2 linked regions of the Prochlorococcus marinus XMU1411 genome follow. The main gene of each other region encodes a partner of the protein of the gene in region 2 in a complex. Links are inferred from orthologs where the notes say so. Each region holds a gene or a part of one and is shown on either strand. Other genes may lie near its edges.

What was found.
Region 1: the proteins of carB (region 2) and carA are in contact, whole or in part, in a solved structure (PDB 1KEE), measured with the Escherichia coli proteins. The link is inferred for Prochlorococcus marinus XMU1411 from one-to-one orthologs.

Annotation. Positions count from the first base shown.
Region 1 is NZ_JAAORI010000003.1:477,495-488,776, forward strand. What follows is about bases 5,409-8,348. They hold carA (glutamine-hydrolyzing carbamoyl-phosphate synthase small subunit), read left to right. Parts: upstream 5,409-6,278; coding sequence 6,279-7,418; downstream 7,419-8,348. Other genes in these bases: trpD (anthranilate phosphoribosyltransferase), read left to right, coding at 5,409-6,264; HA145_RS04475 (STAS domain-containing protein), read left to right, coding at 7,483-7,845; HA145_RS04480 (ribonuclease III domain-containing protein), read left to right, coding at 7,842-8,240; rlmB (23S rRNA (guanosine(2251)-2'-O)-methyltransferase RlmB), read left to right, coding at 8,245-8,348. In the rest of the region: HA145_RS04420 (kinase), read left to right, coding at 1-108; HA145_RS04425 (DUF1830 domain-containing protein), read left to right, coding at 196-423; HA145_RS09615 (hypothetical protein), read left to right, coding at 512-637; HA145_RS04430 (hypothetical protein), read right to left, coding at 837-1,118; HA145_RS04435 (undecaprenyl-diphosphate phosphatase), read left to right, coding at 1,201-2,001; HA145_RS04440 (hypothetical protein), read left to right, coding at 2,054-2,206; peptide-methionine (S)-S-oxide reductase MsrA, read right to left, coding at 2,308-3,036; HA145_RS04455 (ABC transporter ATP-binding protein), read right to left, coding at 3,074-4,819; HA145_RS04460 (DUF3288 family protein), read left to right, coding at 4,900-5,196; more of trpD, read left to right, coding at 5,230-5,408; more of rlmB, read left to right, coding at 8,349-9,252; HA145_RS04490 (DUF1816 domain-containing protein), read left to right, coding at 9,397-9,612; Asp-tRNA(Asn)/Glu-tRNA(Gln) amidotransferase subunit GatA, read left to right, coding at 9,641-11,089; HA145_RS04500 (DNA polymerase III subunit alpha), read left to right, coding at 11,174-11,282. UniProt on the Escherichia coli protein: Small subunit of the glutamine-dependent carbamoyl phosphate synthetase (CPSase).
Region 2 is NZ_JAAORI010000003.1:605,190-617,331, forward strand. What follows is about bases 3,742-7,541. They hold carB (carbamoyl-phosphate synthase large subunit), read right to left. Parts: upstream 7,236-7,541; coding sequence 3,942-7,235; downstream 3,742-3,941. Other genes in these bases: HA145_RS05140 (DUF6447 family protein), read left to right, coding at 3,742-3,937; HA145_RS05150 (DUF3318 domain-containing protein), read left to right, coding at 7,343-7,541. Also shown: HA145_RS05115 (magnesium chelatase subunit H), read left to right, coding at 1-132; folP (dihydropteroate synthase), read right to left, coding at 141-986; tpiA (triose-phosphate isomerase), read right to left, coding at 970-1,695; HA145_RS05130 (RNA-binding S4 domain-containing protein), read right to left, coding at 1,748-1,924; HA145_RS05135 (ABC transporter ATP-binding protein), read left to right, coding at 1,984-3,690; more of HA145_RS05140, read left to right, coding at 3,719-3,741; more of HA145_RS05150, read left to right, coding at 7,542-7,981; rsfS (ribosome silencing factor), read left to right, coding at 7,971-8,315; HA145_RS05160 (CGLD27 family protein), read left to right, coding at 8,326-8,820; HA145_RS05165 (asparaginase), read left to right, coding at 8,821-9,786; HA145_RS05175 (hypothetical protein), read left to right, coding at 10,267-10,413; cytochrome b6-f complex subunit PetP, read left to right, coding at 10,486-10,875; HA145_RS05185 (ABC transporter ATP-binding protein), read left to right, coding at 10,954-11,949; HA145_RS05190 (ABC transporter permease), read left to right, coding at 11,939-12,142. UniProt on the Escherichia coli protein: Large subunit of the glutamine-dependent carbamoyl phosphate synthetase (CPSase).

The sequences.
Region 1 (11,282 bases), 130 kb from region 2 along the record:
ATGCTCAATGTTGCTATTCCTCATAAAAGTTTTGATGATATAAATTCTTATGCTTTCTTTCTTATTGACCAAGAGCGAAATTTAATTGAGGCCACATTAAATAAGTAATTTTATACATTTTCTTTTTTTTTCAGTAAATTTTTATACATTTTTTTAAGATCCAATTAGTGTTTAATTATATTTTATTAATTAAGAATGGTTGAGTTTTCTTACAAAAACGAAGGTAATAGAATGATTGTATTGAGATGTATTGGTCCATCAAACTTCTTTCTAGAGAGAGTTTTATTCCCTACTGACGTTCTCACTTTTATGGCTCCAAATGATTCAAGAGTTGAAATTTGGGGAAATGAATTATATGGCCCTAAGTTAGAGGAGAGAATTAGGATTTCTTCAGAAAATGAAGATTCGACTTTAGTGGCTTAGAAGTTATTTTCATAATTGTCTTAGAGTCAAAATTTTTTACATATACCTATTTTTTATTGATATTATCTAACTAGTTTAAGTTTTTGTAATGTATTACTTCTCTTCTTTTGAAATTGGAGGTTTTGTTCCTTCTGCAGCTATTGCTGGAGTGTTACTTTTAATTGGTTTAGGTGCCTTCTTTTATCTGGGGATAAAGGGTCCTACTGACTATTAATGTTGAATTTATTCAATAGAAAGTCATTGTATTTATAAACTCATTAATTGAACAATTTAATTATGGATTTAACAACTATTTTATTTATATTAAGTTTGCCATTCGTTTTGTTAACTATATACTTTGGCACAAAAAATGATTTTTACGAAAGTGAGAACTATAAAGGTGATGGTTGTGCTCATGATGTTAAAAGGTAAATCTAGTTTTTATTGCCGTTGAATACACAAGTCCATTTACTATCAAATTGCCAAACAGGTTTATATATTTCATTTGTAATTTTTTCTCCTGCTTTTTTGCATGTATCCAAGTCTTTCATTTGAATAGAGTGTAATGAAGGACTAGTAATTCCACTTACCTCTGGTCTACCTCCTGGTCCTTGTCTATAAGTACCAATTATTAACCAATAATTAGCTTTCACAGGGTCAGATAAAAAGAATGGAGAAAAAATAATTAATAGTATCAAAAAAGATTTTTTTATCATTTATTTATATTATCTTTTACTTATTAAATGTAAATTATATTTCTTAAATTGCTATTAATTAATTATCTAATTTTATACCTATTTGGAATATTTAAAGTTTATTTTATATGGTTTAATTCAAGGTTTAACAGAATTTATTCCTATAAGTAGTACTGCTCATTTAAAAGTTATCTCTCATTTTTTTGGAATTGATGATCCAGGCCCTTCATTGTCTGCAATTATTCAATTTGGCAGTGTTTTAGCTTTAATCTGGTATTTTAGAAGTGATTTTTTTAAATTTAGGAATCAATCTTCAAAAAAAATTTTCGATTATTTAATACATCAAAGGTTATTTAGGTCAATTCTGATTGGGACTATTCCAATTATTATCCTTGGCGGTTCCATTAAATTATTTTTTCCTTATTTTTTTGATAATGTTCTTCGCTCAAATTTATCAATTGCACTATTTTCATTCTTAATGGCTATCTTTATGTACATTGCAGATAGCTCGAAAAAAGGTTCTATAAACTTAAAAAACCATCGTTATAAAGATAGTTTGCTGATAGGTTTATCTCAAGCATTTGCTATTTTTCCGGGGATATCAAGATCTGGAGTTACTATCTCTACCGCTTTAATATCGGGTTGGGAAAGAAGCCAAGCTGCAAAATTTTCGTTTCTTTTGGGTATGCCGGCAATCTCTATTGCTGCTATTGTTGAGTTTATTTCTTCTTTTAATGAATTTTCCTCATTTAGTTTTTTCCCTCTAATTGTTGGTCTCATTACAACTTTTGCCTCTTCATTATTAGCTATCGATTTCTTGTTAAAGTATTTTTCTTCAAAAGGTTTGAAAATATTTATTATATATCGTGTTATATTTGGCTTTGTAATTCTCTTTAATTTATAGGTCTTTCTGAAAAAGAATTTGTAATTATGTTTTTGTTGAAAATTAGTAATAAATGAATATCTTAATATCTTTCCAGTTGGGTGAAGTTGAAGTTTCAAATCTAACTATATTGGTTTTAGCTTTTTTTTCTTCTTTTACATTTATAGCAGTAGGCATAAGTTCATATAAACTATACAAATCTCTTATAAATGAAGACGATAAATAATCGGAACGGCGGGATTTGAACCCACGACCCCCACTACCCCAAAGTGGTGCGCTACCAAACTGCGCTACGCCCCGTCTCTTTACTATAAAGTTTAGATTGATTTAAATGTTATTCTTTATAGGATTGTTATCAGATCTCAATACACATTTCTCAACTTCCCAATTAAAGTTTTCCCATATATGGTCTTCTAATTTATAGTTGCTTCCAGTAAAAACTCCTAACTTAACTTTTGTAGGTGAAGCAGAACAATACTGCCTGCTTCCAGCTGATGCAAGATATTGTTGATGGTATTGTTCCGCAAAAAAATATGTATCAATCATTTTTATTTCCGTTTCAATTAAACCAAGATTTTTTTTGCTTAGTTCCGTTTGATATTGTTCCTTACTGGCTAATATGGTTTTAATATTATTTTCATTTTTGTAAAATATTGCTGATCTATATTGTGTCCCCATGTCATTACCTTGTCTGTTTTTTTGAGTAGGATCATGACATTCCCAAAACATTTTTAATAGATCACTTATATCTATTTCACTTTTATTCCATATAACTCTTACAACTTCTGAATGACCAGTTAAGCCAGAACAAACTTCATAATAAGTTGGATTGTTTTTTTCCCCTCCAGCATAACCTACAGATGTTGTGATAACTCCAGGAAGTTTCCAAAAACATTTTTCAGCACCCCAGAAACACCCACATCCAAAAATTATTTCATCTTCTTCTACATTAGGATCTTTTTTGATATCTGTTTTTAATATTCTATGTAATGAATAAGCATCATTAGTTAAATTTACCTCCTCATTATTCATAATGTTTTTCAGAAATTTAAACATAATTTAAATCTTTTTATTATAAGAAAAAAAATTACTTTTAGCTCTTAACAATTCTGGTAGCTAGTTCTCTATCCCAAAGTTGTTTATATAGTCCATTCACTTCTACTAAATCTTTATGAGTCCCTTCTTGTACTATTTCTCCTTTATCCATTACTAAAACCCTATCACATGTAGCTGCAACAGAAAGTTGGTGACTAATCATTATGATTGTTTTATTACTTCTATCACTCATTTCATCTATTATTCTTGCTGCTGTTTTATTATCTACGCTTGCTAAAGCATCATCAAGAACAACAATAGGAGAATCAACAAGTAGTGCTCTACCTAGCGCAGTTCTTTGCCTTTGTCCTCCACTTAATGTAATACCTCTTTCACCAACAATAGTTTTAAACCTTTGTGGAAAACTATTAATATCGTCAATTAATCCAGCTTTTGTTGCGCTTTCTTTAACTAAATATTTAGAAGCATTGGGTTCTCCAAAACTTAGGTTTTCTGAGATTGTAGAAGTAAATAAGAATGCTTCTTGAGGAACGATTGAAATATTTTTTCTTAGATCACTTAATTTTAAAGTTTTTACATCAATTTCATCTAAAAATAATTGATTATCTGGTATTTCAATAGTCCGTCCTAGAGATTTTGCTAGTGTTGTCTTTCCACAACCTACTGGGCCAACTATTGCAATAAGTTCTCCAGGATAAATTTTAAAATTGAGATTATTTAATGAATTAAATTTTGATCCTGAATACTTTATAGTTAAATTTTTTGCTTCTAATAATCCTTTAATCTTTCTTTTTAAAAATTTAGTTTCTTCTCTATCTACAATATTTGGGTTGTTCTGAAAGATTTCTTCAACACGATCTAAACTTACTTGACCAATTTGAAAAGTATTTAAGGTAAAACCTAATAGAGCTGTGGGGAAGACAAGTCTTTCTACGTAAAGAATTAAAGCTACTAAACCACCTATAGAAATAAATCCACTCTCTAATTGAAAAGTTCCTAATGATAATAAAATCAATAATGAAATTGAGGAAATCCCCTGTAACAAAGGGAATAGGGTACTCGCTGTTCTAGCAAGTTTGATCGCTGAATTTCGATAAGCATTATTATATATGTTAAATTCTTTTTTCTCAGCATTCTCTTGGGCATAAATTTTAATGGCGCTTATGCCAGAAAGATCTTCTTGTATTAGATCACTAAGTTTTGATAATGATTCTTGTTGAGCTTTTCTTTGATTAACCATTCTGCCGCCAAATAGACTTACAATTCCAAGGATTAATGGAAAAATCATTAAAGCTGATATTGTTAATGTTTTATTAATTGAAAACATTGAGGGAATAGTGAATGAATAAGCTAAAACAATGTTGCACAAGCTTAAAACTGTAAAACCTAAAAGTCTTCTTATGTTTTCAACATCGCTTGTAGCTCTACTAATAATGTCTCCACTACCTTTTTTTTGGATCCATTCTGGATCTTGAATAAGTAAATGGTCAAATAGTTTTTGACGAAGATTTACTTCTACTTTTCTACCTATTCCGAAGACAATCTGTCTGGAAAATAATCTTATTAAACCCATACAAGTTGCTAGAAATATTAACCATAAAGATTTAGAAATAACAAAATCTGAAGAAAACCCATTTTGTAATTGGTCAATTATATTTTTTACTTCTAATGGTATTACAACACTTAAAATATTTACTACCAATAGAGCTAAAGATCCATATATAAATTCTTTTTTATATGGTCTTAGGTATTTAGATATAACTTTTAATTTTAAATTTTTCATTTTATTTTGCCCATATGATTAAGATAATGTTTCATTTTTAGATATGTGAGCTAATTTTATAAATGATTCAGTATTTATTTATGGGTAACGAACAAACTCATCCTTTACATGAAACCGACAAGAGCATTATAGATTCCCTTATCACTAAAAATACACCAGAAGATCTTGACTATATAAATCTAGCTAGATTAATAAATCGTTATACCAATTTCCCTGGAGAAATTGAAATTAAAAATGATATTGAAAAAATTTTAAAATTTTGGAAAATTACTAAGATCGAACTTTTTTCAAAAACAAAAAATATTTGGTCAAAAAGCTTCAGGCCTTCTAATACAAATAAAGACTTAGTTGGCTCAGGTTTTGATACCTCAAATTGAATTTTATCTTTATAATTTTTCTTCAATAAATAAATGACTTCTAATCTATCAAACGCTGAAATCCTAAATAATTTGTTAGAGGGAAGGAATCTTGATGATTTAACTTCTAGATCTTTAATGCAAAGATGGCTTAATGATGAAATTTCAGATGTTGAAACAGGAGCCTTTTTAAGTGCTTTGAGAGCTAAGAGCTCTACAGGAGTGGAATTAAGTTCTATGGCTGAGGAACTTTTAAATGTTTGTGAATTGCCAGTAGCAAGACCAAATTTGTATTTGGTAGATACTTGTGGAACAGGAGGGGATGGAGCAAATACATTTAATATTTCAACTGCAGTAGCATTTGTAGCTGCATCTTGTGGGGTAAAAATTGCAAAACACGGAAATAAAAGTGCTAGCGGGAAAGTTGGCTCTGCTGATGTTTTGTTAAAACTTGGTTTGAATTTAAATTGCTCATTAGAAAAAGTAATAACAGCCGTAAGTGAAATTGGAATAACTTTTTTGTTCGCACCTATCTGGCATAAATCTTTAATAAAACTTGCTCCTTTAAGAAAGACCCTTGGAATAAGGACAGTATTCAATCAACTCGGACCATTGGTAAATCCTTTAAGACCCAATGCGCAAGTTTTGGGTGTTGCTTCTGAGGATCTTTTAAAACCTATGGGAAGCGCTCTTTTAAAAATGGGGATGAATAGAGCAATAGTCGTTCATGGGTCTGGAGGCCTTGATGAGGCATCGCTTCAAGGAGAAAATAAGTTAGTGTTTGTTGAAAATGGAGAGTTAAGGTTTTCAGAAATAAATATTTCAGATTTTAACCATGAAAATATTTCTAATGAAAAGCTTGTAGTTTCTGATTTTGAGTCTAGTGAGGCAATATTAAAATCTGTTTTAAGTGGTTCTGGTCAAAAATCTCATATTGATGTTGTTGCCTTGAATGCTGCTTTAGTTCTTTGGGCAGCAGGGATTGAGGATGATTTAAATGAAGGATTTAATAAAGCTTTATTTTCGATTTATCAAGGAGATCCTTGGAAAAAGTTTTTACTTTTAAAAAATTATTTATCTACAAATTAATTAATTTCATATTGATGATTAATCCATATAAGAAAAATGCGAAATTAGTTTTAAGTAATGGAATTGTTTTTCCAGGATTCTTTTTCGGTGCTTCTGGTACAGCCATTGGTGAAATAGTTTTTAATACTGGAATGACCGGATATCAAGAAGTTATTACTGATCCAAGTTATTACGGGCAGATATTAACATTCACTTATCCAGAGATTGGCAATACTGGTATTAATTTTGAAGATTCAGAATCTAATATTAATGTTAAAGGTATAATTGTTAGAAATTTTTCATCCAATAACAGCAATTGGAGATCTAAAAAGAGTTTTGATCAATGGTTAGTTGAGAAGAAAATCATAGGTCTTTATGGAATTGATACAAGGGCTCTTGTTAAAATTTTAAGATCTAATGGTGCGATGAATGGAGTTATTACCTCTTTAGATAAAACTGATGAAAGTTGTTTAAAGATAATTAATGATACGCCAATGATGGAGGGTTTAAATTTATCAAAAGTAGTTTCAGCAAAGGAACAATATTTATGGAACAGTCATACGCAAACAATTTTTGATTTAAGAAAAAGATATGCTGAATCGTCTAAAAAATTAAAAATAGTTGCAATTGATTTTGGAATTAAAAATTCAATTTTAAATAGACTTGTATCTCATGGATGTGAAGTTTTGGTTTTACCTTCTCGATCTTCTCTCAAAGATGTTCTGTCTAACAAGCCGGACGGTATATTCTTCTCAAATGGTCCAGGGGATCCTTCTTCTGTTTTAGAAGGTATAGAATTAGCAAAATCACTTATTGAATATGGCGAAATACCTATGTTTGGTATTTGCCTTGGTCACCAAATATTTGGATTAGCATTAGGAGGTTCAACTTATAAATTACCTTTTGGACATCGCGGTTTAAATCACCCTTGTGGTGAAAATAATAAAATTGAGATAACTAGTCAAAATCATGGTTTCGCTATTGATCCTAATTCTCTCTCAAAAGATATAGTTAGAATAACTCACTACAACCTTAATGATAATACTGTGGCTGGCCTAGAGGTTAATAATAAGCCAATATTTAGTGTGCAATATCATCCAGAAGCAGGACCTGGACCACATGATTCAGATTATTTATTTAAAAAATTTGTTTCTCTAATGTTAGAAAGATGTTGACATATTGTTTTCTTTTGATTTGATAATTACATTTGATATATTAATTTTTTGGAGGTATTAGATCATAGAAGATTTCCAGAAGTTAACGGTTTCTTTAAGAGGAAACCTTGAGGTTAAAACAAACATTATTGTTTTTTCTTTTAAGGGCCAACTTGATGCTTTTTCAGAAAAACAATTTAAGACTTTTGTTACTAATAATTTAAAAAATGAACTTCCATTCGTTATTGATCTTGCAAAAATAGATTTTTTAGATTCCTCTGGTCTTGGAGCTCTTGTTCAAACTGCTAAAGAATGTAAGAAGTCTAATCTTGGCTTCTCTGTAGTTGGCAATTCGAGAGTGGCCCAAACAATTAAACTTGTTCGTTTGGGAGATTTTCTTAACTTGAAGTCAAGTCTTGAAGATGCATTAAATTATTTAAAGAATTGAATTATTGGATTCAAAACTTGTCTCCTTATGGATCACCCGAAGATATAGGCGTTATCCAACTTGCTTGGCTTGGAGATTCAGTATGGGAGCTTCATCAAAGACTTAGGCATGTTCATTTCCCTTTAAAATCAAAAGATCTCCATTTATCTGTAGTAAATGAAGTAAAAGCAAAATCACAGGCAGAATCATTAAGTCAAATTGAACATTTATTAAATTTAAATGAAATTGATCTAATTAGGCGTGCTAGAAATAAAACAAAGAGATATCCAAAGTCTTCAGACCCTACCATATACTCTAGAGCAACTGGTTTTGAAACTCTCATTGGTTGGCTATTTTTAAAAGATCCTCAAAGATTATCAACACTTTTTGAATATTTAGAACTAAAAATGAATTAATCCTATGAAAAACTCCTCAAAAAAATTTTTTCTCGGAAAAAATAATAAAAATAACAAAAAAAATTCTGATTTTGGTTCTTACTCAAAAAATAAAAATCGTTCAGAAAAAAATGAAAGATTTTTGAAGAATTCTTTTAAAAATAATAATGTTGATAATTTAAATAAAAATGAAAAAAATAATATTTTTTCATCTTCAAATAAAAGAAAACCAATATTTAAATCTAATTCAGAATTTTCTAATAAAAACCCTGAAATTCAACAAGACTTTACTAATAAAAGAAATTTTGATGATTGGATATGGGGTAAACATTCTGTTTATGAGGCTCTTTGTAGTGAAAGAGCGATTAATAGGATTTGGTGTACTTCGGAAATCTTTTCCTCTGACAAATTCTATATTTTGCTTAAGAACCTTAAATCAAAAGGAGTTCTTATTGAAGAAGTTTCTTGGAACAGGCTTTCGCAACTAACTTATGGTGCTTCACATCAAGGCGTTGTATTGCAGTTAGCATGCTCTAAAACAATATCCCTAGAACAATTAATCGATTTTTCTAAACACAACTGTGCAAATCCCATACTACTAGCATTAGACGGTATAACTGATCCACATAATGTTGGTGCGATTATAAGATCTGCAGAAGCATTTGATTGTAAAGGCATTATTATTCCTCAGAGAAGATCAGCTGGATTGACGGGAACAGTCGCCAAAGTAGCTGCAGGAGCCTTAGAACACTTGCAAGTTAGTAGAGTTGTTAACTTGAATAGAGCACTAGAGGAGCTTAAGAAAAATGGTTTTCTTATTGTAGGCTTATCTGGAGATGGTCAATTATCTATCTCAAATTTTTTAGAAAAAGCACCCTTGGTAGTTATAGTCGGCTCTGAAGATAAAGGTATTTCTTTACTTACTCAAAAAAAATGTGATTATCATTTAAGCATTCCTCTAAAAGGTAAGACTTCAAGTTTAAATGCCTCCGTGGCGGCCGCTATATCACTATTTCATTTGACCTGCAAATAATATAGTTATTAATAATCACTGTTATTAATGACCTCTTAATGTTGTTGTTTCAATATATTTATGTGATTAATAAAAAATTATTGAATTTTCACTACAAAATTGTATAGAATTTAACAAGAATTGTGGTTTAGTAGGCCAAAAAAATTGATTAGAAACTTTGGAAACAAACTCGGATTAGCTTGGTGGGCTAAAATTGAGACAGAAAAACCTAATGGCACCTACTGGTTTGGCCCATTTATTACTAAACGTAGTTTAAAAGAAAATATGTCTTCTTTTATTAATGATCTTTCAGATGAAGGTTTTAAAAATATAAAACATAGTTTGGTTCGCTGCAAAAAAGAAGAACCATTAACTGTCTGATAAATTTAATTTTAAAAAAAATTAAGTAATGAATTTTAATTCTTTAAGAAAAGAAATTTTTAACAATAATGCTTCTGTTAAGGAATTAGTTAATGATATTTTTGCCAAGATAGATCATAAAGATCCTGAAGTTAACTCATATATTTGTATTACAAAAGATAATGCACTTGCACAAGCAGATAATATAGACAAATTAATTCAAAATAAAGAAAAACTTCCTCCTCTTGCGGGCATTCCAATAGCAATAAAGGATAATATTTGCACTAAAGGAGTTGTAACCACTTGTGCAAGCAAAATGCTAAAAAGTTTTGTTGCACCTTATGAATCTACAGCTTCAAGTAAATTATGGTCTTCAGGTGGAATTTGTTTAGGAAAGACAAATTTAGATGAATTTGCAATGGGTAGTTCGACTGAAACTTCTGTATTTGGCGTCACTTCAAACCCTTGGGATATTAATAGAGTTCCAGGAGGAAGCTCAGGCGGAAGTGCTGCTTCAGTTGCAGCTGGATTTTGTGCGGCAGCTATAGGTTCTGACACAGGAGGATCAATAAGGCAGCCAGCTTCTTTTTGTGGTGTTGTAGGTCTTAAGCCTACTTATGGCAGAGTAAGCAGATGGGGATTGGTTGCATTTGCTAGCTCTCTTGATCAAATTGGTCCAATTACTAATACTGTTTCAGATGCTGCTGAAATTCTTTATTCAATATCTGGTAAAGACCCTTTTGACTCAACATGTCTTGATAAACCAGTGCCGAATTATTTGACTGATTTAAATAAATCTATAAAAGGTCTAAAGATTGGAATTATTAAAGAATGTTTTGAACATAAAGGGCTCAATCCTGAAGTTAAGGAATCTGTTCTTTCTGGAGTTGAGAGATTCAAAACTTTAGGAGCTGAAGTTATTGAAGTTGAATGTCCTAGATTTAACGACGGTATCGCGACATATTATGTCATTGCACCTTCTGAAGCCTCCGCAAATTTAGCTAGATACGACGGAGTTAAATATGGCTACAGATCAAGCAAGGGTACAAATCTTATTGATATGACATCAAAAAGTAGAGCTGAAGGATTTGGAGATGAAGTGCAAAGAAGAATTTTGATAGGAACTTATGCTTTGTCAGCTGGATACAGTGATGCCTATTACAAAAAGGCACAAAAAGTTAGGACATTAATAAGAAGAGATTTTGATATTGCTTTTAAAAAAGTAGATATTCTATTAACCCCAACTTGTCCTACTACAGCTTTTTTGAAGGGTGATTTCGTAAATGACCCACTTTCTATGTATTTGTCTGATCTATTAACTGTTCCTGTTAATTTAGCTGGACTTCCAGCAATCAGTATTCCCTGCGGTTTTGATACTAAAGGATTACCTATAGGAATGCAATTAATAGGCAATGTATTAGAAGAAAATAGAATATTGAATGCTGCAAATATCTTTGAAATTGATGCTCAGGTAATTAAGAAGAGACCTTTATTCTAAATTTGTATTAATAATTAATTTGTAATCACAAAGTATAGATCTTTTAGAAATTTTCTCTATCTTATATATATAAATTATTTGAATATGGGTTTTGTTCCGCTTCATAATCATAGTGACTACAGCTTACTTGATGGAGCCAGTCAAATTTCAAAAATTGTAGATAGAGCTTCCGATCTTGGAATGGAATCTATAG
Region 2 (12,142 bases):
TTCAGAAGAATTGTTGGAACTTTGCTAGAAGTTAATGGTAGAGGATATTGGGAAACTTCAGATGAAAATATAGAACAGTTGAAAGAACTATACCAAGAGGTAGAGGATAAAATCGAAGGCGTTAAAGAATAATAATCAAATTAATTTCTGTAAATCCTATCAGCAACTTTGAGAATTTGATAATTTAGTTTTACGTTGTGAACTCTTACAATGTCAATTTTAAATTGTGAACAGAGGCAGCTTATTGCAAGTGTTCCAATATCCCTTTCTTTTGGATTTTTCTCATTCAAAATTTCTCCTATAAATCTCTTCCTTGATGAACCTATCAAAATTGGTAATTTCCATTTTTTAAATACATCTAAGTTTCTCAAAATTTCCAAATTTTGATTTAGATCTTTTGAGAAGCCTATTCCAGGATCCACTATTATATTTCTTTCAGATATATTTTTTTCTAAAGCATTTTTTATTAGATTATCAAGAGAGTTCTTAACATCACTCAATACATTCTGGTAATTAGAGAGTTCATTCATATTTTGACTGTTACCACGACTATGAGTTATGACAAAAGGGCAGTTAAATTTTGAGACAACATCCAAAATATTCATATCTCTTCTTCCTCCAGTGACGTCATTAATCCAATTAGCGCCATTTAAAAGAGCTTCATAAGCGACCTCAGAATTAAAGGTATCAATAGAAATTAAGATCTCTGGATATTCAGATCTTATTAATTTTAAAATTGGGATCAATCTTTTTATTTCTATATTAGAGCCAACTTCTTCAGCCCCAGGCCTTGTACTCTGGGCACCAAGATCAACAATATCGACACCATTACGTAAAAAATGATTAACCTGATCCAAAACTTTTTTTGAAGAGTTTAATTCTCCACCATCACTAAATGAATCAGGAGTTAAATTAATAACCCCCATAATTGAAGTTTTTTGTCCCCAGCCATTTGGCCATGGATCTTTCTTATTGATAATTTGCAATTCTTGCAAAACTTTTCGGATCTAATGAAGCCCCTCCAACTAACACTCCATCTATATCACTCATTGACATTATTTCGTCAATATTATTAGGTTTAACAGATCCTCCATATTGAATAATCACTTCGTCAAAACCTATTAATTTCCTAATCAAAGAGCATATTTTATTAGCGTCCTTAGCCTCACATGTTTTACCTGTCCCAATTGCCCATATTGGTTCATAGGCAACAATTAAATTTGATGGATCTGTATTTTCTAATCCTTGTTCAACCTGTCTAGTAATAACTCTATCAGCCTCTCCTCTTTCTCTTTGTTCTAGTGTTTCTCCAACACAAACTATCGGAGTAAGTCCACTAGATTGAGCAAAAACTACTCTTTTATTAATTTGTTCATCACTTTCACTAAAATACTTCCTTGGTTCACTGTGACCAACTATTGCATATGAGACCCCATGTTCAAGAAGCATTTTTGGAGATATTTCTGCAGTAAATGCTCCTTCATCTTCCCAATGAATATTTTGACTAGAAATATCTAAATAATCAAAATCAGAATGATTAGAAAAAGTTGAAATAGCTGTAAAAGGTGGCGCTATAACAACTTTACGATCATCCCTTATGTTTTTTATTAAAGGTATAAACTCTTCTAAATAAGCCTTAGCTTCAGCACAAGTCATGTGCATTTTCCAATTACCAGCAATAACAGATTTTCTCAAAATACTATCTCCAAGAAAATTATATTAATATAAATTGAGTTGAATAGGCCAACTATTCAAAGATTAATTCATTTTTTAGAAATATAACTTTATCTCCTTTATTTAATTTTCTTCCTCTCCTTGTCTCTATTACACCATTAACTTTGACAGACCCAGCTTTAATAAAAAATTTGGCCTCTCCACCAGAAGAAACCAAATTTTTCCATTTTAAAAATTGATCTAATTTCATTATTTTTATATTCCCAAAGATATTGATAAAGTAGGATAAATAATTAAATATATAATATCTTGAGTCTTATCCCATCAGTCAGACCATATTCAAATAGGTTTATAAAAGGTTTTATATGCATGCTTATTTACGTAGCTTGCTGGCCTTTATTGGCTTATTTAGCTGGAAACTTAATCCCAGCAATTGGATCTGGTGATCTCTCAAAAGTTTCCAGCATAATAATTAAATCTCTATTAGTATTTTTAATTCAAAAAACTGCTCAATTTGGACAAGATGTCTTCATAGCAAAACCATCTTTAGAAATTAGTGAAGTAATGAGAGGAAGTTTATTTAGCAAAATACAAAAAATAAATATGAATTCTTTTGAAAAGATTTCAGCTGGAGATATTACATATAGACTTACAGAAGATGCTGATAGAGTAAGCGAAGTTATTTATAAAACAGCTCAAGATACTATTCCGTGCACCTTACAATTATTAGCGGTAGTTTTATATATGTTTTATTTAGATTGGTCATTAACATTATCAACGTTTGTTTTAGCACCATTAATTATTCTTGCAGTTAATAGTTTTGGAAGAAGAGTTTTATTCGCATCTGAAAAAAGTCAAGAATCAACAAGTAATTTAGCAGGATTAATAGGTGAATCTATAAATGGAATGTCGACGATAAGAGCTTTTGCCGCTGAAAATTGGATTGAGAATAGATTTCATAAAAGGTTAATTGCAAATAAAAAAGCAAAATATAAAACATTAAAATTACTTGCATTTCAGCATCCAGTTGTAGGTTTTGTAGAAGCATTTGGAATATTAGCAATACTAGGTTTAGGAGCCGCAAGAATTAACCTAGGACTTCTAACTAGTGAAGAATTTAGTAGTTTTTTTGCTGCAATATTGATGCTTATTGATCCAATAAGCCATATAAGCACAAATTTCAATGACTATAAACAAGCAGAAGCATCAATAAAAAGGTTGAAATATATAAATCAAGAGCCTATTGAAAATGATAAAGAAAATTTAATAAAAATATCAAATATTAATGGCAACATAAAATTCAATACTGTTGATTTTGAATACAAAAAAGATAATCAAGTTCTTAAAAATATAAATTTAGAAATCAAAAAAGGTGAAGTTACAGCTTTCGTTGGAGCTTCTGGGGCAGGTAAAAGTACAATGATGGCATTGATATTGAAATTTATAACTCCAAATAATGGAGAAATCTTAATTGATGATAAGAATCTAAAATTATTAAATACAAAAGATATAAGAAAAAATATTGCACTAGTACAACAACAGCCTTTTTTGTTTTCAGGAAAAATTATTGATGTAATAAGAATGGGAAGGCACTATACCAAAGAAGAAGTTATTGAATCCGCAAAAAAAGCTAATGCTCATAATTTTATTCAAAAGCTTCCTGACAAATATGAAACTAAGATAACTGAAAGAGGATCGAATTTCTCAGGGGGACAGATTCAGAGGATAGCAATTGCAAGAGCAATATTAGGTAATCCATCTATTCTCCTCTTAGATGAAGCGACAAGTGCTTTAGATGCAGAATCAGAATCAGAAGTTCAAGAGGGTCTTAATAGAGCAATGAAAAATAGAACTGTTATAGTAATCGCTCATAGGTTATCAACTACCCAAGAGGCCGATAAAATAGTTGTCTTCGATAAGGGCGAAATTATTGAGGTTGGTAAACATTTTGATTTACTAAATAAAAAAGGTATTTATAAAGAATTATGTGAAAAACAATTGATTAAGAAATTATAACCCTATCTTATTTGTAAAAAGTAAATCCATGAATGAAAATACAAATGATTCTGGCAACCCAGTTTTAACCTTTGAAGGGAAGAAATATTTGATCAATGAACTTTCTAAAGAAATAAAAGAATCTGTAAAGGCATTACAAATAGCAGAAACACAACTTAAAATGCATGAAGATACATTCAAATTACTTTCAATAAGTCGCAATACTTTAGCGAATCAATTAAGAGAAAAGCTAAAAAACATAGCGTAAATTTTTAACAATTATGAATTTCCTGTAAAGAATAAGTATCAATTTTATTATTTCGCAGTGCTTTTATTGCTTTAATAGCTGCTTTTGCTCCAGGTATGGTTGTAAAAGTTGGAATATTATATTCCAAAGCTGCACGTCTTAAATATGCATCATCATGAAGAGCCTGAGATCCTATTGGAGTATTAATTATTAATTGAACAAGTCCAGAACGAATTAAATCCTCTATATTTGGTCTACCTTCATGAACTTTAAGTACTTCTTCAACTTGGATTCCTAAATCAATCAAATATGAAGCTGTACCTTTCGTTGCAATTAATTTAAATCCTAAAATCAACAATTCCTTAGCAATTTCATCAAGATCTTTTTTATCTAAATCATTAGTAGACAAGAAAGCAACTCCCTCAGAAGGAACACCATTTCCCGCTGCCAATTCTGACTTAGCATAAGCAATTCCAAAATCTTTTGCTAAGCCCATCACTTCTCCAGTAGATCGCATTTCAGGACCAAGAAGCGTATCAGATCCGGGAAATCTTTTAAAAGGCAAAACAGCTTCTTTTACTGCCTGAAATTTGGGAGAAAATTCTTTTGTAAAATTTACATCGTCTAAAGTAAAGCCTTGCATCAATTGTGTGGCTAATTTCGCAACTGGTTTGCCTATTGCCTTTGAAACAAATGGGACCGTTCTAGAAGCTCTAGGATTTGCTTCAAGAATAAATATTTTATTTTCTTTGTTATTTAAGTTCGTCACTGCAAATTGCAAATTAATTAGACCAATAACATTTAGTCTTTTTGCAATTAATTTAGTCCAGTTTTTTACAGTATCTAGAGTAGAATTTGAAAGAGAAATAGAAGGTAAACAGCAAGCTGAATCTCCAGAATGAATTCCAGCAGGTTCAACATGTTCCATTAGACCAGCAATCACTACAGAACCTTCAGAATCACATAAAGCATCAACATCGACCTCAATTGCATTATTCAAATATTCATCAAGAAGGATTGGATGATCAGGCGATACCTTAACTGCCTCAGAAATATATCTCGATAATTCATTCTCATCTTTTACAATTTCCATTGCCCTGCCGCCTAAAACATAAGAAGGTCTTACAACTAAAGGGAATCCTAATTTTTTTGCTACTGCTTGTGCTTCAATCTCGTTACGCGCTATTCCATTTAAAGGTTGTCTTATATTTAATTCCTCAAGTAATTTTGTAAATTCCTCTCTATCTTCAGCTAAATCAATTGAGATTGGTGAAGTTCCAAGTATTTTTGTTCCAGTTCTAACTCCATCATTCGATTTAAGCCACTCAAGTAAAGGTAAAGATAATTTAAGAGGAGTTTGACCTCCAAATTGAACAATCAAACCATAAGGATTTTCTGCTTCAATTATGTTCAGAACATCCTCCAAAGTTACTGGCTCAAAATATAAAATATCGCTAGTATCATAATCTGTTGATACGGTTTCGGGGTTACTATTAACCATTATTGTTTCGTAACCATTTGTGGAAGCTTGATAAGAAGCATGACAACAGCAGTAATCAAACTCTATCCCTTGACCAATTCTGTTTGGACCTCCTCCTATAATCATAATTTTTTTTGAATTATTATTGGAAATCTCGCTATCAAAAATTTGAGAATTTATATTTACAAATGACTCTTCATAAGTTGAATAGTGATATGGAGTTGAGGATGAGAACTCTGCTGAACAAGTATCGACAGTTTTATAAATTGGTATTATGTTAAGCTCCTTTCTGTATTTTCGTACATTAAAAAACTCAGAATTTGTTAACTTTGCTATCTGTTGATCTGAAAAGCCTAATTGCTTAGCATGTAACATCAAATCTCTATCTAAATAATTAAGTTCTTTATCTTTCAAAAAATCATATTCAAAATTAAAGATATTACGTAATTTCTCAATAAACCATAAATCAATATTCGTTATTTTTTGAATGTATGAATTAGTTTTTCCAAGATGCATGGCTTTTTTAACAATTAAAATTCTTTCAGAGGTGGGGTTTCTTAAATTGTTCTGTAAGTCATTCTCGTTCTTAAATTCATCTAGTGAATCGCATTCCCATCCATAAATACCTACTTCCAAGGACCTTAATGCTTTCTGAAATGATTCTTCAAAAGAACGACCAATTGCCATTGACTCACCAACGGATTTCATGGCAGTACTTAAGGTGTTTGATGAACCTTTAAACTTTTCAAAAGCAAATCGAGGTATTTTTGTAACAACATAATCAATTGATGGTTCAAAACATGCTGGTGTTTTTTTTGTAATATCATTTATGATTTCATCCAGCGTATAGCCAACGGACAATAAAGCTGCAATCTTAGCTATAGGAAATCCAGTTGCTTTACTTGCTAAAGCAGAAGACCTACTAACTCGAGGATTCATTTCTATTACAATTACTTCTCCATTAGCTGGATTTATCGCAAATTGAATATTACTTCCCCCAGTTTCAACTCCTACCTCCCTAATAATTTTCAATGATAAGTCCCTCAATCTCTGATATTCTTTATCTGTTAAGGTCTGTGCAGGAGCTACAGTAATCGAATCTCCAGTATGCACACCCATTGGATCTAAATTTTCAATACTACAAACTATTACTACGTTATCTGCTTTATCTCTCATAACCTCTAGTTCAAACTCTTTCCATCCAATAAGAGATTTTTCAATCAAAATTTGATTACAAGGGCTTTCCTCTAAACCTGTTTTACACAATTCAAAAAATTCTTCAAGATTATATGCAATTCCACCTCCTACACCACCTAAAGTGAATGCTGGCCTAATTATAAGAGGATAAGAATTAATTTTTTTTGACACCTCGTGGGCTTCATCTAGATTAGATGCTATTCCCGATGGACATACATTTACATTTATTTTTTCCATAGCTTCTTTAAATAATTTTCGATCTTCAGCTTTATTAATAGCTTTTAAATCAGCACCAATTAATTCAACATTATTTTTATTTAAAAAATCTGACTCAGATAATTTAACCGCAAGATTTAATGCGGTTTGACCTCCCATCGTAGGAAGAATTGCATCAGGTTTTTCTCTTAAGATAATCTGAGAAACAATTTCAGTAGTCAAGGGTTCGATATATGTTTTATTTGCAATTTCAGGATCAGTCATTATTGATGCAGGATTTGAATTTATCAAGATAATTTCATAACCTGCCTTTCTTAAAGCTTTACAAGCTTGGGTACCAGAGTAATCGAATTCACATGCTTGTCCTATAACAATTGGTCCTGAACCTAGAATAAGTATTCTTTTAAGATCACCTCGTTGAGGCATAATTTAAACCATTATTTATTTCATGCTACTTATAAATCATCAGATGTTAATCAAGTTACTTGAAAAGCAACATTTGTTTCTATAGTATTGGAAGAAATTAATTTTTTATGAGCGAACTTCAGCGACTTAAAAGTTTGTTGCCACCAGAGAATGAAAATTGGGTATTTGTTGAAGCTGCTGCCGCTATAGATCCCCCTCTCATAACACTTGAAGAAATAGGTCGTGATGAAGTTGAAATCCAAATAGATTTAGATGAATGGGATAACTTTGCTATTGACCACAGAAATTTATTATTTTGGCATGAGGTAGGGAAAATTCAAAATGATTCAATACCCAGAGATGGATGGGAAATGGCAGCCCTTGCAATAGGACTTGGAGGTGCAATAGGAGAATTGTGGGTCCAAGATGGATTACTTTTATTATTAGCACTTGGTTTATCAAGTTTTGCAGGGTATAGATTATATTTAAAGAATAATTCTGAAAAAAAACTTCAAGATGCTATTTTTGCAGATGAAAGAGCTATAGACCTAGCTTGCAGATTTGGATATAGTATACCTAATGCTTATAAAAGTCTCGGTGGAGCATTAAAGGAATTAATTGAAAAAACAAGAAAGAAGAAAAAAAGAAGTTTTTTTGAAGACAGATTAGATGCTCTAAGGAAAAGCGCAGAAAAAGCTAGATCCGAATTATCTCAGCAAGAAGGTTCAGGAAAATCAGTCTCAAGTGAAAATGTATATGGACAATAAAAGTTTAGTTTTAATGGCTGCTAAAGCTTGCGATGAAAAAAAGGCTAAAGATATTAAGCTAATAAAAATTGACGAAGTTTCTTTTATCAGTGAATGGATATTAATCGCAGAGGGATTATCTGATGTTCAAGTTAGATCAATAACTAACTCGGTAGAGGGAGAGTTAAGAGAAAAGGCTAAAATTGAACCGCTAAGAAAAGAAGGAGTTAGCGAAGCTAAATGGGCTTTACTTGATTATGGTGATTTAATAGTAAATATTTTTCAACCAGAAATAAGAAAATATTATGACCTTGAATCATTCTGGAGCAATGGAAATAATCTAAATTTTCCATAATATTTTTTTCATGAATGAATATAAATGTCCAGTCCCTAAGGAGCAGCAACCAACTAATGAATACATTGAATTATCAAAATCCATCATTTTTTCATGGCCAAAGACTAAGAAATCACTAATTATTGTATTAATTAAATTCTGGCTAGTTACTTTTGTTTTATTTCTCGTTATTTCTTCTGGAAGTATTTATTTCAAATCAGCTATTTTTAAATATATTCTAATAAGTTTTTTTAGTAGTTTATCAATACCTCTCTTAGTTTCTTTAAGATTATATCTTGGCTGGAATCATGTATTTAAAAGATTAACTTCCGAACGAGTTGAGTACGAAGAATCTGGTTGGTATGACGGTCAAGTATGGATAAAACCACTTGTTTTAAAAGAAAAAGAATCGCTTATTGCTACAGTTCAAGTGAAACCTATTTTAAATAATTTAATTCAAATTTTTTCTATTATTTTAGCCTTAGCTTTATCAGGAATACTTTTTTTTCAGTACAACAATTTCTAAATGAGTTCAAATTTTAAAAACCTTTACACATCAAATAATCCTCCCTTAATAGCAACTTTAATTAGAGGTTCGAACATTGAATCAATTCATAAAATTCATGCAGTAATTAGTGACAAAAAGGGAAGAGTATTAATGTGCGCTGGAAATCCAGAATATAAAAGTTTCATAAGATCAGCATTAAAACCATTTCAGGCTATACCTTTTGTTAGCAGTGGAGCAGCCTCAAAAATCAACAACTTTTCAAAATCAATCGCAATAGCATGCGCTTCACATAGTGGATCAAAACTTCATGCAAGAGAAGCCTTCAAAATTTTATGGGAATACGACATCGACATTAAAAATTTAAAATGTCCAAAATTGAATACAAGCCCTTTAGAACATAATTGTTCAGGAAAACATGCTGCTTTTCTAGCTACGTGCAAAAAATTAAATTGGCCAATAGATAATTACTTAAAGGGTGACCATCCACTTCAACTCGAAATATTTAGAATTGTTTCCGAATTACTTGAAATTCCAATATCTGAAATAAATGCTGAACGTGATGATTGTGGTGCACCAACCCTTTATTTAAAACTGATAGAAATGTCCAGGTTATACTCACTTCTAAGTAGTTCGGAAATTGCTGAATTAGAACAAATCAGCAGAGCTATTACGACCAACCCATTATTGATAAGTGACAAAAACAAATTTGATACAGAAATAATTAAAGCTTCTCATGGACAAGTTATAGGTAAAGGTGGAGCTGAAGGAATACAGTGCCTATGCAAGGTTAATGAAGGTATAGGACTGGCTTTAAAAGTAGAAGATGGTTCAAAAAGAGCTAAGCATGCTGTTAGTCTTCACTTACTAAAACAGTTGGAGTGGATATCTGACTTGCGAATACAAGACATTGAAGAAAAGATCTTTAATCTTTCCGATGGAGTAAGAATTGAGGTTAAAGGTCAATTAAAATTCCAAGAATCCTAAAGAATTAGAAAAATAACACTTTGAGATGTATGCTATGTATATGACGCGGGGTAGAGCAGTCTGGTAGCTCGTCGGGCTCATAACCCGAAGGTCGGAAGTTCAAATCTCCCCCCCGCCACCATTTAGAAGCAGCTTTAAAGCTGCTTTTTTTTGTATTTGCAGTAGTTACAGCAATTTTAAAAATAAAGATAATAACGTCTTAATTAAAAGAGTTTACTAAAAATTACTTGAGATCTTTTTGAATAGAGAATTTAAAGTCAACTCTAACTAATAAACCAATAATGATAAAAAATATTCCAATGTATGAGTTCAAAGATAGATCCAAAATATTAATTTAATTTTCTAACTAAATCTTAGCTTATAAATCATTTTTATTAAATGTACTATCAACAATGAATTTAAACAAATCTGAATTTTGAATATTTTCATCTTGAATAAGTAATTTAATAAAGTAAAATTAATTCTAATTTGGGAAATTATATGCAGGATTTACTACAGCGTGATTTAGGTTCAAGCTTGTTATCAGTAGCTGTCATATTAGGATGGTTAGGTCTGTTTTTTGTATTTTTGAGAGTATTAACAATTTCAATAAAGAGAATCCTTGAAGCTGTTTTCAAAAAATCGTAATTATTGAAATAAATCAATAATTCTGAATTAATCGCATAAACCCTTTATCACTAAGTATAATAACCTATAAAAATGTCAATTTTAGATAAGGTTAAGATAGGAAATGATGTTCAAGTTAACCTAGAACTATCAAAGGATAGACTTAACAAAGAAACTATTGATGCGATAAATGTTTCTTCATTGGGTAAAATAAGTGATTTTAGAATAACTGATGGCAAAGGTATTGGAGTTGTCTTGGAATTATCTAATGGGAAAGAACAATGGTTTTTTGAGGATGAAATTGATCTTCTCGACGAAAATGGTAATGTAATTAAAAAAAATAATGATAACAAAGAGAATAGTAATTTTATATTTAATTTCATAAGAGGATTAAATTATGAAAATAAAAATAAGGTAAGCGAGTTACTTAATCCAATTAACTTTTTTATCTGGCTGGTTGTATCGTTTAAAGATATTTTTTAATTGGTTAAAAAATTTTCTAAAATAAAAATAATTCATAAATTTATTTAAATATAAAATTTCAATAATTTAAAATTTTAAATGGTAAAAAATATTATCGATGTAAGAAATTTATCTAAGTCATTTGATATCTCTTCCAAAGAACCAGGCTTAAAAGGAACAATTAAACATTTTTTTAGAAGACAAACAAAAAGTTTAAAAGTTATAAAAGATATAAGTTTTGAAATTAATGAAGGAGAAATAGTGGGTTTTCTAGGTGCTAATGGAGCTGGGAAAACAACAATATTAAAAATGCTTTGTGGCTTAATTTATCCAAGTGAAGGTTCGATTTTGGTTTCAGGCTACTTACCATTCAGGAGAAAAGAAAATTTCCTAAAGAATATCACCTTAATAATGGGACAAAAGCAACAGCTTATTTGGGATCTTCCACCAATAGAATCATTCTATTTGAATGCATCAATATATGACTTAGATAAGTTCGAAGCTAAAAAGAGAATAAAAAAACTATCGGAAATGCTTGAAATTGATGAAGAGCTATTTATACCTGTTAGAAAACTTTCACTAGGTCAGCGTATGAAATCAGAATTACTAGCAGCTTTATTACATGAACCAAATATTCTATTTTTAGACGAGCCGACACTCGGATTAGATATTAATGCACAGAGAAATTTAAGAAAATTCCTTCAAAAATATAATAAGGAAACTAATGCAACGATATGCCTAACCAGTCATTACATGAAAGATATTACATCGCTATGCAAGAGAGTTATATGTGTGCACGAAGGGGCAATATCATATGACGGAGAACTTGACCTATTACTAAAAAAACTTTCTCCTGTTAAAGAAATATTAATAGTTTGTCGTTCAGAAGAGGATGCAATTAAATTAGAAAATTCTGGTTTTACTGTTAAAAATAAAATAAAGAATGAAATCACTATAAAAATTGAAAACAACTCTATTACCTCTTCACTAAAAACTATCCTAAATAATTTCGATATTGAAGACCTTTTTATAAATGAACCACCTATAGATGAAGTAATTGGGAAGGTATTAATTAAAAAAGATTATGATATCTAATTTGATTAACCGTAAAATATTCACCTTATTAAAAGTCCAATATTCAAACATGTTGGAATATAGGGTAGAAATTGCATTATGGGCAATTTCAGGGATTATTCCTTTTTTCATGTTAAACATTTGGACAAACAATAATCTTAATGAATCGATAAACATTAGTGATGTTATGCTTTCTAGGTATTTCTTATGTGCT